DNA from 2 places in the Paenibacillus sp. VTT E-133280 genome. Region 1 is predicted to be linked to the other one. Evidence: predicted binding sites of a transcription regulator. Region 1 holds the regulator's gene; the other holds the start of a gene.
The links. The regulator LexA, encoded in region 1, represses DNA repair genes until DNA is damaged. The targets are predictions, from matches to a motif close to CGAACATATGTTCG.
Positions count from the first base shown of each region.

Region 2: a site for LexA is predicted at 5,073-5,086, ahead of addB (helicase-exonuclease AddAB subunit AddB). Genes of this name have one in related genera too.

Region 1 is NZ_NFUX01000057.1:40,839-48,850, forward strand. Features, by position in the region: gene metH (methionine synthase) at 1-1,961, opposite strand, end outside; gene CA600_RS22105 (FixH family protein) at 2,136-2,567, opposite strand; gene CA600_RS22110 (HAD family hydrolase) at 2,827-3,612, opposite strand; gene CA600_RS22115 (hypothetical protein) at 3,646-4,173, opposite strand; gene CA600_RS22120 (DUF896 domain-containing protein) at 4,223-4,432, opposite strand; gene CA600_RS22125 (LysM peptidoglycan-binding domain-containing protein) at 4,542-4,955, opposite strand; gene lexA (transcriptional repressor LexA) at 5,251-5,877, shown strand; gene CA600_RS22135 (L,D-transpeptidase) at 6,049-6,387, shown strand; gene CA600_RS22140 (hypothetical protein) at 6,535-6,915, shown strand; gene CA600_RS22145 (hypothetical protein) at 7,150-7,728, shown strand; gene CA600_RS22150 (MBL fold metallo-hydrolase) at 7,853-8,012, opposite strand, start outside.
Region 2 is NZ_NFUX01000021.1:6,826-14,837, forward strand. Features, by position in the region: gene CA600_RS11515 (ABC transporter ATP-binding protein) at 1-1,536, shown strand, start outside; gene CA600_RS11520 (energy-coupling factor transporter transmembrane component T family protein) at 1,533-2,363, shown strand; gene CA600_RS11525 (Na/Pi cotransporter family protein) at 2,416-3,402, opposite strand; gene CA600_RS11530 (class I SAM-dependent rRNA methyltransferase) at 3,502-4,926, shown strand; gene addB (helicase-exonuclease AddAB subunit AddB) at 5,217-8,012, shown strand, end outside.

The DNA of each region.
Region 1 (8,012 bases):
TTAAACAATCGTCCAACCTCTGACATCCCTGCCATTAACGGACCATTGATAATCTCCAAAGGTCCTGATTTGGTAAGCGCCTCATTCAGATCCGGAATGAGCCCTTCTTTCGTGCCTTCAACCACGTAAGAAGCCAGGCGCTCTTCTAGGGACAGGTTAGAAATTTTTTCTTTTTTCTCAATCTTCTTCCCACGGAAGGCGGCAACAAAAGCAGCAAGCGTGTCGTCATTCGTATTATAAATTAACTCCTCAGCAAGACGACGGTCTTCAGCAGGAATAGAAGCATAACGTTCTACCTTCTCGGTATTTACGATCGCATAGTCTAAGCCAGCCTTAGTACACTCATAGAGGAATACTGAGTTCAGCACTTCACGTCCAGCTTCCGGTAACCCAAAGGAAACGTTACTGATCCCCAAGATCGTATGAACACCTGGAAGAGCTTCTTTGATCAAACGAATGCCATCTATTGTTTCTTTGGCCGAGCCGATATATTGTTCATCCCCGGTGCCTACAGGGAACACAAGCGTATCAAATATAATATCTTCTGCCGCTAAACCGTACTTATTCACCAGTAAGTCATAAGAACGTCTAGCAACTTCCAATTTATCCGTAGCCTTGATCGCTTGTCCAGTCTCATCAATCGTACCCACAACAATAGCTGCGCCATACTTGTGAATCAAAGGAGTGACCAGCTCGAATTTTTCTTCACCATCTTCAAGGTTAATAGAGTTAATTATCGCCTTACCTTGACAGTACTGTAATGCCAGATCAATAACATTAGGGTCGGTAGTATCGATCATCAAAGGAACTTTAACCTTTTTTACAACCAATTCTAGAAACAGCTTAATATCTTCAGTCTCATCACGGTCCGGATCTTGCACGCAGACGTCGATCACTTGCGCACCGCTCTTCACCTGTGCTCGGGCAATTTCTGAGGCTTCCTCATACTTACCTTCGACGATAAGACGTTTAAACTTGCGTGATCCTAATACATTCGTACGTTCGCCTACCATGTATGGACGGTTGTCGTTCTCAATATAAATAGGTTCAATCCCTGAAAGTGCCGGTGGATGATTTCCTGCAAGCGGACGTGGAGGGAATTGTGAAAGCGCCTCAGACATAGCACGGATATGTTCCGGGGTCGTTCCGCAGCAACCCCCAGCAATGTTAAGCCATCCCTTTTCTGCAAACGCAGCAATTTTACGCGCAAGCGAATCAGGAGATTCATGATAATGCCCATTCTCGTCTGGCAGTCCAGCGTTCGGATAACAACTCACAGCAGCAGAAGAGATTGCAGAAAGTGAACGAATATGATCACGCATAAACTCTGGACCCGTCGCACAGTTCAGACCTATAGAGATAGGCTTCAGATGTTCTAAAGAAATATAGAATGCTTCAATGTTCTGACCGGCAAGTGTGGTGCCCATCGGCTCTATTGTTCCCGAGATCATCACTGGCAATTTGATACCCGTCTTCTCAAATGCATTTCGAATACCTATACTTCCAGCTTTCACGTTCAGCGTATCCTGAGAGGTCTCAAGCAATAATGCATCTACAAGACCATCAATCAATGCCACTGCCTGTTCCTCGTAGCTATCAACGAGCTCTTGGAAAGTGACACCCCCTGTAACAGAGAGTGTCTTTGTTGTAGGACCCATCGCACCTACGACATAGCGGGGACGATCTGGTGAATCATATTTATCAACGGCATTGCGGGCTAGCTTTGCTGCAACCAGATTAATTTCACGAGCCCGCTGCGGAATATCATATTCAGCAAGTACAACAGACGTTGCACCAAATGTGTTCGTTTCAATGAGATCAGCACCTGCTTCAAGATACTGCTCATGAATCGTCTGAATGACTTCTGGACGGGTTAATACTAGCATTTCATTACAGCCGTCCAATTCTTCCCCACCAAAATCCTCACCTGTCAAAGGCACCTGTTGGATCATTGTGCCCATGGCACCATCTAGAATTAATATTCTTTGTTGTAAGCTTTCCTCAAGTGTATATTTAGCCAACGTATAGTCCCCCCAGTAAAACATTAGAGTAAGTTTAGCAGAATAAAGGAATTTCGAAAAGCCTTCCTTTCCACTCTGCATTATCTGTAATCACAGGAAATGCTATTCTTTTAATTATGGTTTCACAGAGAGTTCTTTATTAGGCATAGAATGCTGAGTTCTTGCAGTTACGTGTGATGTAACAATATATTGTCCTTCTTTCGCAAGTGTTCCTTCTGCTTGATAGATTCCATCACCGACTAGCTTCCCTTTAAATTCAATTTTCTGTTCACTATCATCTTTGCTCACAATTTCGAACAGAACCTCTTTCGCATCATCCACTGCCTTGTTGTCTTGCGTCACCACCGCCTCAAAGGTCACCTTCTGATTTACAACAACCTCTTCAGGACTCCAATGTAACTCAACCTTAATAGGCTCCATAGACATGTCCATGTTCATATTCATATTATGTACGCCAGAATGTTTAGATTGGTCTGATGAACATCCTCCCAATACTAAAAGTGTTGCGCCTAATAATAAAGGAACTATTGTTCTTGAAATCTTCATTTAGATTCCTCCCAGTCGATTTGAATACTAAGAATCTACCAATTCATGTTATACATTCTCCATCTATTATACACATTATTATTGGTTTTTCAGTATTTCGCAGCAATTCAGCTAAACTCTTGTGACTTAGATCATATACTAGTAAATCTCATCTATCGTACTAAAAATGATGTAGATATAAAAAAGACAGCAAGTCTCCTAGTAACTAGGAACTCACTGCCTTCTTAAAGCTTAAATGAATGAAAGCCTCAGCTCAAATTTATAAAGATTGGACTAATGATAGAAGCTCTCCAAGATGTTTGATTTCATAATCCGGCTGAATTTCCGGATCTGGCTGTTTGCCTTTTCTATTAATCCAAACCGTAGTCAAACCTGTTGCCAACCCACCACGAATATCCGTTGTAAGCTTATCTCCGACCATAACGCCTTGCTCAGGTGAAATATCCAAAAGCTCTAGGGCATGCAGAAAAATTTCCTTATCCGGCTTTCCTTTGCCGAAGCTTCCAGAAATCACGATGTGATCAAAGAAAGGAACGATTTCGGGTACACCATCCAGTTTTTCTTGTTGCAATGCAGGGCAACCATTGGTCAGAAGCAATAGCTTCACTTTACCCTGCAGCTCTTCAAGCACCTGAATCGTTTCATCATAAATGTAAGGCCGATTTCTACGCTCTGCTGCGAATTTGGCTGCTAATGTCCCAGCAAGAGCTTCGTCCTCTACACCAAGTGCTGCAAGACCACGACGCCATGCCTCTTTACGATATCCCGGTGCAAGCTGCTCCAATTGACGAAATTCCGGCTGTTCACCTGCAGTAAAGTTCCCCCAAAGTGCTTCAAACGGATTAATCCCAATCATTTTTGTAAACGGGTTCGTTTCGTAGGATTCATAAAGTCCTATGGCTTCTTTACGCACCGCAATTTCCAGCTCTTGTGGATCAATCGTATCCCCGGCGGCTTCACATGCAGAACGAAATGCTTCATTGACGCTCCGATCATCCCAGAGCAGTGTATCATCAAGGTCAAATAGTACGGCGGAAATTGGCATTACAGGTCTCCCTCTCCCATGGCTGGTTAATTTCTATTCGTGAATTACTTCAATTTGGTGAGCTTTTGCGAATGCTTCCAGTCTAGTCCCCATTGCAGTTGTATCATAACGATTCATAAGTCTGGTAAAAATCCATTTCGTGCGTTTGCCTTTATGCTTAATGACAACTGCTCCACGCGAGAGGATGATTTTCTCAATATCAGAAGCTGGCAGATAGCGTTCGCGATTGAATTTTATAGTAGATAGTCTAGCATTCTCTACCTTCAAGTACGGACGTCGGAAGAACAGAAGTGCTGCTAGTAAGTAGTACAAAACGACTCCTAACCAGTTCATAAGCATACCATTACCTTTGGCTTGGTCCACTGAACCAATCATCCAAAACATAGTACCTAGCACTAATAACACTACTGGAAATGCAATGTTACGGCCTTTAAAGGTTTCGGTGTTCTTCCCAGGAGATTTAGATTTAGATGCGTAAATCGTTTCCTTCCCCTGTTTCTTTCTTTGCTTGTTGATTTGCTGCGTGTTGCGTTGAACCATTCTTTCCCAAGAACGGGCCATATGCGTTCCCCCTAGTCATCCAGAAATATCTATGAAAAGGAACAGGGTGTTAATGCTTAAGCCCCTTGTTACCTTGTTCATGCTCATCATTATCAACCAATTCAATCGTATTCAATTGTGCTCGAAAGTTATTGCGGATATTCCCCAAATAAATTTCCCGAAGCTTGGCGCGTTCCGCCGTTTCCTCTTGATTAAGGCCTACGCTCTTCTGTTTGCGTGCCAATTCGTTAATACGCGCGACCAACTCATCAATATTCAAAACTTTCCCTCCCCTTATAAATTAATTCTAACTCTGCCATGAGAAAAAGAGCTTGTCAAGGTTTACTCCCTGCAAGCTCTTCATGTCCTCTTAATATGTTCTTAGAATATTAATAAATAGGTAAAGAGAGAATATCTCCAGCATTAATCTGACTACCTTTTATGCCATTGGATTTTTTAATTCCTTCTATATATACAGCCGTCTTCATATCAGAAGGTTTATTCTCAAGAGCAATACTCCAAAGTGTATCTCCACGTTCAACCACTACGCGCTTCTCATCCTTCATTAAAGTAGTAGATCCTGCAAATACATTACCCACTACTGTAAGTCCTGATAGTACGAGCACAATGATCAATGTCAGCTTAATAACAAAATCTCTACGGAACAAACGCATCAAGCCTTCAAGCAAAAACTCTGTGATTTCTTTAATCTGAGCTGAATAACGGGTAATAGGATTATGTCCTAAAGATTCAACCACTGGGGCTTTATCGTAGATGCTACGGTATGTACTGTATTTTAACATGAATATCATCCTCCAAACACTTGTTCTCACTTCCAAAATCATAATAACACGAACATGTGTTTTGTTCAATACTATTTTAGAACAATTGTTCTCTTTTTTTCAGAGGTCAATATTTACCATATTATTCATCTAAGAACCTGCTCTTACCATTTAGATGAAGGAAATGTAATCAATACAAGACTACCATTTATTAACTCTATCGAATTAATATTTATAATAGTTAGAACTTATGTTTGTGCGAACGGTAGTTCTATGTTATAATTTTCCCAAACATTACTATATGGGGTTGATTCCAATGTCAAAGATTTCAAGTCGCCAGCTGGCGATCCTGGAATTTATACGTAGCGAAGTCCGCAGCAAGGGTTATCCTCCTTCCGTCCGGGAGATTGGAGAAGCTGTTGGTCTTGCTTCCAGCTCCACAGTTCACGGTCATTTGGATCGGCTAGAGAAGAAGGGACTTATCCGTCGAGATCCAACGAAGCCTCGTGCGATAGAATTGCTTGGCCAAGAGGATTCTGAGAATGTGCACCATTTCGCACAAACCGTCGCTCGAATTCCTGTCGTAGGTAAGGTTACCGCCGGGGTTCCTATCACTGCTACTGAGAATATTGAAGACTACTTTCCCCTTCCAACACACTATGTTGGAGATAACAAAGTATTTATGTTATCGGTTCAAGGTGACAGTATGGTCGAAGCTGGGATTATGAATGGCGACTATGTTATTGTTCGTCAACAACAAACGGCTGATAACGGAGATATCGTTGTAGCTATGACCGAAGAAGATGAAGCAACCGTTAAGACTTTTTATAAAGAACGTGATCATATACGTCTTCAGCCGGAGAATCCGGCGTACGAGCCTCTTCGCCTTAATCGCGTGACCATTCTCGGCAGAGTTATCGGATTATTTCGAGATATCCACTAAGTATGCACTCCTACCAAAAAGGCTGTTCCGCGAATGCGGAGCAGCCTTTTTTTCTATGCATTTAGCTTAACTCCCATCCGGAACATATGTTCCCGTAGGCTAAAATGACCATTTTTAAGAATAACCGTTTAGGCATCCTGCTCATATCTTAATTAGAAAGGAGTGTGCACAATGCCAAATTACCGGATTATAGTTGATCTGACGCAGCGTATGCTTTATCTTCTTGATAACGACATTGTGATCAGGGGCTTCCCAGTCGGAATCGGTAAAATGTTAACTCAATCACCACTCGGTGAATTCACAATCATTAATAAACAACCCGATCCAGGCGGTCCATTTGGGGTCTTTTGGATGGGACTATCTAAGCCTCACTATGGGATACATGGAAATAATGATCCCTCATCCATAGGGCACGAAGTATCCCATGGTTGTATTCGTATGTACAATGAGGATGTGTTAGCACTAGCTGCGATTGTTCCAATTGGAACACTAGTAACGATCAGAAATTAAATCTATCCATAGATAAACACGCCTCACTCTTTGCTTAACGGAGGGGGCGTGTTTGTATTTATGTATTTTTGATGACCTAATAGGAATTATGTGGTTATATGTCGAATAATGTTAACAGGATTTCAAATTGAAAGGAAGTGTTTCGTTTTGAACAACTCAAAAATTAGAACCCTCGTCGATTTTAAAGTCGATGCACTTGTTAAACTCTCTGGCTTATTGTTAAATAACGATCAAGCTAGTGGAAAAAAAGTAAATCTACTCACCTCATTTGGCAGTATTCAAGGGACCATCTCCCCTTCTACCTCCAATAAAGAGGATGTTTTTGACTTAAAATCTCTAATGGATGATGTCATTGTAGATGAATACATATCTTATTTAGGTGCGGAACATCCCGATAAAAATTTCAGTTATAACTTTGTAGTCCTTAATGATGTTTCTGTTAGACCCTATGCTAGCTATGAATCTCCGATCGAATACAAACAGCTAATTGTTTATACCGATCAAATCACAGCCTTCAATTTCTTATGATTTAGACATATTTATTTTAAAAAGCTCTCAACAAAGCACTCAGCAGTTGCCCCAATTTTGCATTTAGCTTGCAAAATCGGCAGAACTCTGGGTGCTTTCTCTTTTTCTAATCAGTAGTCGTTTCCTAAATTCCCACGATTTTCGATTATAACAGATACTAGTAGAGAGGATTCAAGCATATCTTTCAATAAGCAATAAACCTTGCTCTACTGAGATCATTGGAGGTGTGGTTAGATGCTGATTTTTTTGATGTACATGTTTGGCATTTTAGGGGTAGTCTTAATGCTAAGTGCCGGTATTCTAGAATTGAAAAAACTATCTACTTCTTCTGAACTGTCTAAGCTCTTAAACGCAATCTCCTCTTTTAACATCATATTCACCAAAACATTCATTCCCCCCAATCAATCTCACTTGATCGCGCTTAACGAATCTTATAAAAAAATAGCTATAGGCACCAGCGATCCGAAAACAAGAAAAAAGGCTATAGCAAAGCTATACTCCTTCGAAAATGTATTGGGTTCAGAGATTGTCGTTAACGCACTAACCCTTTCAAAGGTATCTAAAAGACAACAAAACAGTAAAACAACTGCTTCAAGTGCGGATATTAATGTGCTTAATAGCGCTGACGAAGAGGCTGATGTTATCGAGGAACTTACGCTTAAAATATACATGAATAGCAATGAAATACCTATGTATAGCATTTCCTTCTTGCCAGGCTTATTGCCCATTCAACAATCCGACAATCAGTACAAAGAAGCTTACTCCCAGGTACAGCAATTGCATGCGTTCTTTAGGTCGATCGTATCCGAATAAACACACCTCTTTCGCCCCTTATTACTTCACTTTACTTTTCCAAATTAGAAATTTTGAAAATCTTAAGGAATGACAAAAAACGGTCCTTTTGGGAGGCCCGTTTTTGCTGCAGCCAACATTTATTTTAAAACTGCACACTAAATCCGTTAAACTGATGAATACCCGTACCATGAGCGACAAGATCTCGTTCACGTAATTCACGAACTGCCTTCATAACCTCTTGCAAAATAGCTGGATCTAGACCCAACGTATTATGAGAACCGAATACTTGAGATACGTTTGGA
Region 2 (8,012 bases), on a different contig from region 1:
CCTTTTGCTTATAAAGGTGAAATGTCTGGATCATTGCGAATTATGGGTCTGGAGCAGAAAGAACTTAGTATTGCAGCATTGTCGGATCAGGTAGGGACTGTACTGCAAGACCCGGATGGACAATTTGTTGGATTAACGGTTGGAGAGGATATCGCCTTCAGTCTGGAGAATCACGCGGTCCAACAGGCCGAAATGATAGAAAAGGTAGTGGCTGCAGCAACAGCCGTGGATATCCACGAATATTTAGGAGCGTCACCTCAGGAATTGTCAGGTGGTCAGAAGCAAAAAACGACCTTAGCTGGCGTTCTAGTTGGTGATGTGGACATCCTGTTGTTTGATGAGCCTTTGGCAAACTTAGATCCATATACCGGCACAAAAGCAATTGAGCTTATTGACCGAGTGCAAAAAGAGACCGGTAAAACGGTTATTATTATCGAGCACAGGCTCGAGGAAGTACTTCACCGTGCGGTGGACCGCATTATTGTGATCCATGACGGACGCCTTGCGGCGGATATGCCAGCCGCTGAGCTATTAAGCACGGGCTTACTTTCAGAAGCAGGCATTCGGGAACCTCTCTATTTAACGGCTTTAAAGTATGCAGGATGTACGATTGCATCAGATATGAATCCGCAGCATATAGATGAAATTCAGCTGGACTCTTGCTCCAGCAAGCTTGAGTACTGGTATGATAACAATAATTCGCAGCAGGATAAACGTGAGAGTCTACCTATCCTTGAGCTACGTGATGTTTCATTCGGTTATGAGAAGAGCAGACCAGTACTTCATAAACTTAACCTTCTTATTCATAAAGGAGAAATGGCCTGTATAGCTGGGAGAAATGGGGCTGGGAAATCCACGGTATCTAAGCTTATCTGTGGCTTTTATAAGCCCACTTCCGGTTCGATATTGATGAACGGAAGGGATATTGCCAAGGATACGATTAAGGAGCGGGCAGAGCGGATCGGTTTCGTGATGCAGAATCCTAATCATATGATTTCTAAGACGCTTTTATATGATGAGGTTGCGCTAGGCCTTAAATTACGAGGGGTGTCTGAGGAGCTTATTCGTGAGCGAGTGCATCATGTTTTAAAAATATGCGGTCTATACGCTTTTCGTAGCTGGCCCATCTCTGCGCTCAGCTACGGTCAGAAGAAACGTGTGACTATTGCTTCTATTATGATCCTGGAGCCGGAAGTGATCATATTAGATGAGCCGACTGCAGCACAGGATTATAGGCACTATAACGAAATGATGGAATTTCTTTTGACGCTTCGTGAACAGGGAATGACGGTCATTATGATTACGCATGATATGCATCTTATGCTGGAGTATGCCGATAGAGCTGTAGTGTTGTCTGATGGTGTTAAGCTTGCTGATGATAGCCCTGAACGAGTGCTAACCAATTTAGAAGTAGTGAGGAATGCTAATTTGAAAGAGACCTCACTATTTACATTGGCTATGAAGGTCCAATTGGATCAGCCAGAAGAGTTTGTAAGAAGATTTATTGCATACGACAGGAGGAGCCGGGGCGGATGAAGGCCACAATGTTAACTTTTACGAAGCAGGATTCACCTGTTCACCGTCTTACAGGCGCCACTAAGCTGATTTTATTTATAGTGTGGTCGTTGACAGGCATGATTACATACGATACAAGATGTCTAATAGTGATGCTGCTCTTTAGTTTGATCGCCTTTAGAGTCTCTAAAGTTCAGTTTCAGGATTATGCCTTCGTCCTATATTTTATATTACTCTTCTTTGTGCTTAATCATATAGCTATCTTTATTTTTTCTCCATTGGAAGGTGTAAAGGTATACGGTTCACGGCATGATATTGTTCATCTTGTAGGTCGGTATACCGTAACATATGAGCAGCTATTCTATCAATTAAATATTGCCCTTAAGTATGCAGTGGTCATTCCCATGGCACTGTTGTTCCTTCTAACGACAAATCCTAGTGAATTCGCAGCGTCTTTAAACCGGATTGGTGTGAATTATAAAATTGCATATTCTGTATCGCTTGCGCTGCGGTACATTCCGGATATCCAAAGAGATTATGAGAATATTTCGTTCTCCGCTCAGGCACGGGGAATAGACATCTCTCGAAAAGAAAAGCTGCCTAAACGGCTTAAAAATATTATTTCAATTCTTATGCCTTTGATTCTGACCAGCATTGAACGCATTGAGAATATTAGTACGGCTATGGAATTACGTGGCTTTGGAACACAGAATAAACGGACTTGGTACAGCAGTCGTCCTTTCTCAAGAAATGATTATATTGCTTTGATCTTATTCGCTCTGATTGCAATCACTACGACGATAATCACTTTTTATGATGGATCGCGGTTTTATAATATTTTCGATTGAAGTATAATAGTACAGTTGTGGAAAGTTTGGGTTCAGGCGTTACAGTAACTCGTTACGATAGAAGACGTTTCTCCAGTCTTGACCATACAGGCAGGTAACATAATGGCAGTGCGATTATCGAGCAGATTATATTAAAAATAGTCTGGGCATGGGCGATCTGTGAAGAGGGGCCTCCGCCGATCCAAGCAGCGGTTGCTTGCAGGGGTCCGATAAGTGGCAGGAACAGTAGTGCACCGCCAACATTGAGTGCAACATGCGACCATGCGACGAAGACGCCAGAAGACGAGCCGCCGATGGAAGCGATGACTGCCGTGAGGCAGGTGCCGACGTTGGCGCCGAGCACGATGGCTATGCCAAGCTCTGTGGGCATGGCACCCGACGCAGCTATGCTCATAGCCATGGCAATGACCGCAGCGCTGCTATGTAGCAGGGCTGTTAAGCAGGCGCCAGCGGCGATTCCCCACAAGGCACTTGTGGCCGCATGATCCAAGAACCAAAGGAATAGGCCGCTCTCCTGAAGTGTCCCGCCGATGGACTGCATAACTGCGATTCCCCATAAGACTAAGGCGAATCCTGATATAGCCAGGCTGATGAATTGCAGCGGCTCTGATATTTTCCGGCACAGTGCTGCTGCCCGTGACGTATGAGGTAACTCGCCTGCTATAACAGCTGCTGCCCACAAACTCAGCGAGGCAGCCAGCAATGGTGTAGCCATAGTATTGATCTGAAGTCCGATGAGTTCGGTGGTCAGAGTGGTGCCGATGTTGCTACCTAAGATAATGCCAAGCGTACGAGCATAGGTGAGCAGACCGGCATTTACCATGCCGATCGTTAGTACGGTTACAGCCGTGCTGCTCTGAAGCAGGGCTGACAGTACACTGCTTGCGATCAAGCCTTTGATAGGTGTAGAGGTTGCCTTATTCAGACTTGTTGTTAACAGAGGGCCTGCAAGCTTGGACAATGCTGTCTCCATTAGCTTCATGCCAGCCAGAAAGATAACCAAACCATATATAATAGGAAAAAGCAGATCACGGAACATAGGGCATACTCCTTTGAACGAGGGTTGTACACCAATATATGAAAGTAACGAGTAGGACATGTATAAAATCATTTTTAGAAAAACAGGGAGTTGAAGTCATTGGCATCGGTTAGATTAGAACGCAATCGCAAAAAAAGATTGGAACAGGGCCATCCATGGGTCTATGCAGGTGAAGTTGCATCAGTAGAAGGAAACCCGGAAGCAGGGGGATTAGTTGATGTTCTTAATCATCAAGGCCGTTTTCTGGCGGTAGGATATTACAATCCAGCGTCGCAGATTCGGGTAAGAATTGTATCGCAGGGACCTTTGGCTATCATGGACACCGCCTTTTTCGCAGAACGGTTTACGAATTGTCTGCAACATAGAGAACGTTTCCTGCCTGGGGCGGATGCTTATCGTTTGGTTTATGGTGAAGCGGACTTTTTGCCAGGTCTGATTGTGGATCGGTTCGGCGATATTCTGGTTGTGCAGCTACTTACACTCGGAATGGACAAGTGTCGTACAGAGATTGTTGAAGCACTTGTACAGGTTATGGCACCGCGTGGTATTTATGAACGCAGTGATGTTAGTGTACGTGAACTGGAAGGGCTGGAGCAGACTACAGGTGTGCTGTACGGGGAATGCCCAAGACATGTTACTGTAAGTGAAAATGATCTGAAGCTGGTAGTAGATATCGAAGAGGGCCAGAAGACCGGTTATTTCTTTGATCAGCGTGAGAATAGAGCATCCATTGCGCCTCTCATGAAAGGCTGGGGTGGACGAAGCGGAATTACACTGCAAGAAATAGAAGCAGAAGATGGCTCGTTACAAACTTTGCCGGTAAATAAGAGTGGTAAACACGTAACCTTCCCTTATTGGGATGGTGCTACAGTGCTGGAGTGCTTTTCGCATACAGGCAGCTTCACTCTGCATGCTTGCAAGTATGGCGCGAAAAAAGTAACCTGCCTTGACGTTTCCGCTCATGCTATAGAGAGTGCTAAGGTTAATGTGGAGCTAAATGGCTTTACTGATCGAGTGGAATTTGTAGTGGACGATGCTTTTGCCTACCTTCGCAATCAGGTCAAGGGGCTGGAGGAACGTTCGGAGCGGGCGACGGTTGCCAGTGGAACGGAATCAACAGTAACGACTACAAATGCTAAATCCGGAGGCAAAGCCGCCAAAACGGACACCTCCAAGCCTATGACAGCAGGTGGAGGTAGAACTTGGGATGTAGTTATCCTAGACCCTCCAGCGTTTGCGAAAACTAAAAGTGCAGTAGCAGGCGCTTGCCGTGGTTACAAGGACATCAATCTGCATGGCATGAAGCTGGTGAACGAAGGTGGATATTTGGTTACCGCAAGCTGTTCATACCATATGCAACCGGATCTATTTCTTGAGACGATTGCTGACGCAGCTAAAGATGCTGGTAAAGTACTGAGACTTGTGGAATGGCGTGCCGCAGGCAAAGACCATCCGCAGATTCTAGGTGTTAACGAAGGACACTATCTGAAGTTTGCGATTTTTGAAGTGCGGAGTAAGAAATAAGCTGGCTGTTTATATAAGTAATGGATTTTAATCCGTAAAAGGAGTCTTCGATCGAGGCCTCTTTTTACGGGTTTTTTGCTATGTTCTCAAAAGAGCTGAATTCGGGATTTACAAGATTATGATTGTAAATCATTAGAAAATACTAGCAAACGCATGTTCTGATTTGTGCAGTTATGCTATACTGAGGGGACGAGGAACGACTGAGCTTTTTCATTTGAACATTATCAAACGGTGAGTATTTCACCTTGTATCTTATACATTTTCTCCGCTACGGAAGGAGTCTATCATTTATGTCGGTAACCTTTTTACTAGGCCGATCGGGCAGTGGCAAGACAACGAAAATATGGGAGTCTATCTCAACTTCATTAGAGAAGGAGCCTCTTGGTGCGCCAATCATTATTCTTGTACCGGAACAAGGCTCCTTTGGAGCAGAACGGGGGCTTCTGACCGTAGGGAATGTGAAGGGAAGCATTCGGGCGCAGACACTGAGCTTTTCTCGGCTTGCCTATCGAGTGAAACAGGAAACTGGAGGTAGCGCTAGTCTGCCGATCAGTGAAGAAGGTAAAAAGATGTTGATTTACAAAATCATCAGTCGCCGTAAAGAGGAACTGAAGTTGTTCGGTGCCTCTGCAGACAGACCGGGTTTTGTGGAACGGCTCAATCAGCTGCATACGGAGATGAAGCGTTGCTGTTTGGCTTCCTCTGATTTAGAGGAGCAGCTATCCGCAATGCGAGGCGCTATTGCAAGAAGTCCAATTCTTGAAGGCAAGCTGGATGATTTACAGCTGGTATTCAGTGATTTAGAGAAGGAGATGTCACGCCTCTATATCGATGAAGAGGATCGTTTAGCGGAACTAGCTGAGCATATTCCTGATTCCTCTTACATTCGCGGGGCGCAGATTTGGGTAGATGGGTTCCACGGCTTTACCCCGCAGGAATTCGTAGTGCTTCGAGAATTAATGCAGCAAGCATCGAAGCTGACCGTGTCCCTTACTCTTGATCGTTCGTATCCCTATGGAGATCAATTAAATGAGCTTGAATTGTTTCACCCAACTGCGGTCACTTACATTAAACTGCGTGGAATAGCTGAAGAGCTGGGCATTGATGTGTGGGACGAGCTGCTGGAGCCAGCGGTTCTTCCGCGTTTTGAAGAAAGTCCTGTTCTTGCTCATCTCGAAAGAGGATATGACCGCCGAAAGGTCTGGATGGGTGCAGATGAACTGGCAAATGAAGCGATATCTATAGGCGCAGCAGTTTCACACAGAGCAGAGGTTGAGGGAGCACTGCGTGAAATGATTAGACTGGCGCGAGATGAAGGTGCAAAATATGGTGATATGGCCGTATTGATGCGTAATATTGGAGATTACGAGCAGCTGATTAAACCGTTGTTCCAGGATTACGGAGTCCCTTTTTTTCTGGACCAGAAGGTAAATGAGCTGCACCATCCATTGGTAGAGTTTGTACGTTCCGCATTGGATGTGGTGCGTCGACGCTGGCGCTTTGAGGATGTATTCCGCTGTGTAAAGACGGAGCTTTTGCTACCGCTGGACGGTAGTATTACGCGTGAGGATATGGATGCCTTAGAAAATTATGTGCTGGCTTGTGGGATTCAAGGGTATCGCTGGACGGATGGCCGTTCATGGAAAGGGATTCCTAGCTTGTCGCTGGAAGGCGGCAGACAGATGGATGAAGAACTGCTTGCTACAATGGAGCGATGCCGTGCTAGTATAACGGGTCCTCTATTTGCTTTTGAGAAACGGATACAGAAGAGTAAAAGCGGTCTTGAACTATGTACCGCAGTGTACAAGTTGCTGGATGAAACGGATGTTGCTCGAAAGCTGGAGAAACTTAGTGTCGGTTCTATGGAGAAGGGGCAACCCGAGAAGGCTAGAGAACATAGTCAGCTGTGGGGTGCAGTGCTTGATCTGCTAGATCAGATCGTCGAGATGATGGGCAACGAGAGACTTGAATTTGATGTGTTCACCGGAGTCCTAGAGACAGGACTTGCTGAGCTGAAGATGGGACTTGTTCCTCCCGCGCTCGATCAAGTACTGGTTGGTAACATGGATCGGACTCGACCAACGGGAGTTAAATACGCATTTTTGCTTGGATTTAATGAAGGTGTTGTGCCTGCGCAGTTTAAGGAAGATGGAATTCTCTCGGAAGGCGAACGCTCCGTGCTTGAGAACGCCGGTATGGAGCTTGCTCCTGGTGCTTCTCGTAAACTGCTGGACGAGCGGTTTTTGATCTATAATGCGCTAACGACAGGAAGTCGAAAGCTCTGGATTAGCTACGCCACTGCTGATGATGAGGGCAAGGCGCTTCTTCCCTCTGAGGTAATCCGTCATTTGCATAGAATGTTCCCAAGGGTGCAAGAGCATAGCTTGGCAGCACTTCCCCCAGTAGGACTACCAGAAGAAGTCAGGAATTCCATTCACCTCGGTTACATTGGTCATCCAGAACAAAGTCTTCGTGCATTGATTATGCAGCTTCGCCAGTGGCGCCAGGGGACGGAGATACCTGAATTATGGTGGGATGTGTATAACTGGTTCGCTGCTGATGATATTCGTAGTCTCGAATTGAAACGTCTGCTCAGTTCCTTGTTCTATCGTAACGTGGGAACGAAGCTAAAGCGTGGAACAAGCCTTAAATTGTACGGTGGATCGACACTGCGAGGCAGTGTGTCCCGGATGGAGAAGTTTGTTGCTTGCTCCTTCTCCCATTTTGCATCTTACGGACTTAGACTGAAGGAACGCCAGCTATATAAGCTGCAAGCACCTGATATTGGACAACTGTTTCATGCTGCGTTAAGTGACATGGCTGTAAGACTGAAAGAAGAGGGCCGCGGCTGGGGAAGCTTGTCTCCAGAGGAATGTCGGCGTGAGGCAAGTGAGACTGTAGAACGTTTATCACCGATGCTGCAGGGTGAAATTCTGATGAGCTCTAAACGTTACGGATACATCTCACGCAAGCTAAAAAATATTGTTGGACGTGCTTCTGTAATTCTGGGCGAGCATGCCCGCCGAGGCAGCTTTGAGCCGGTAGGGCTAGAGCTGGATTTTGGACCGGATAAGGAGTTGCCACCT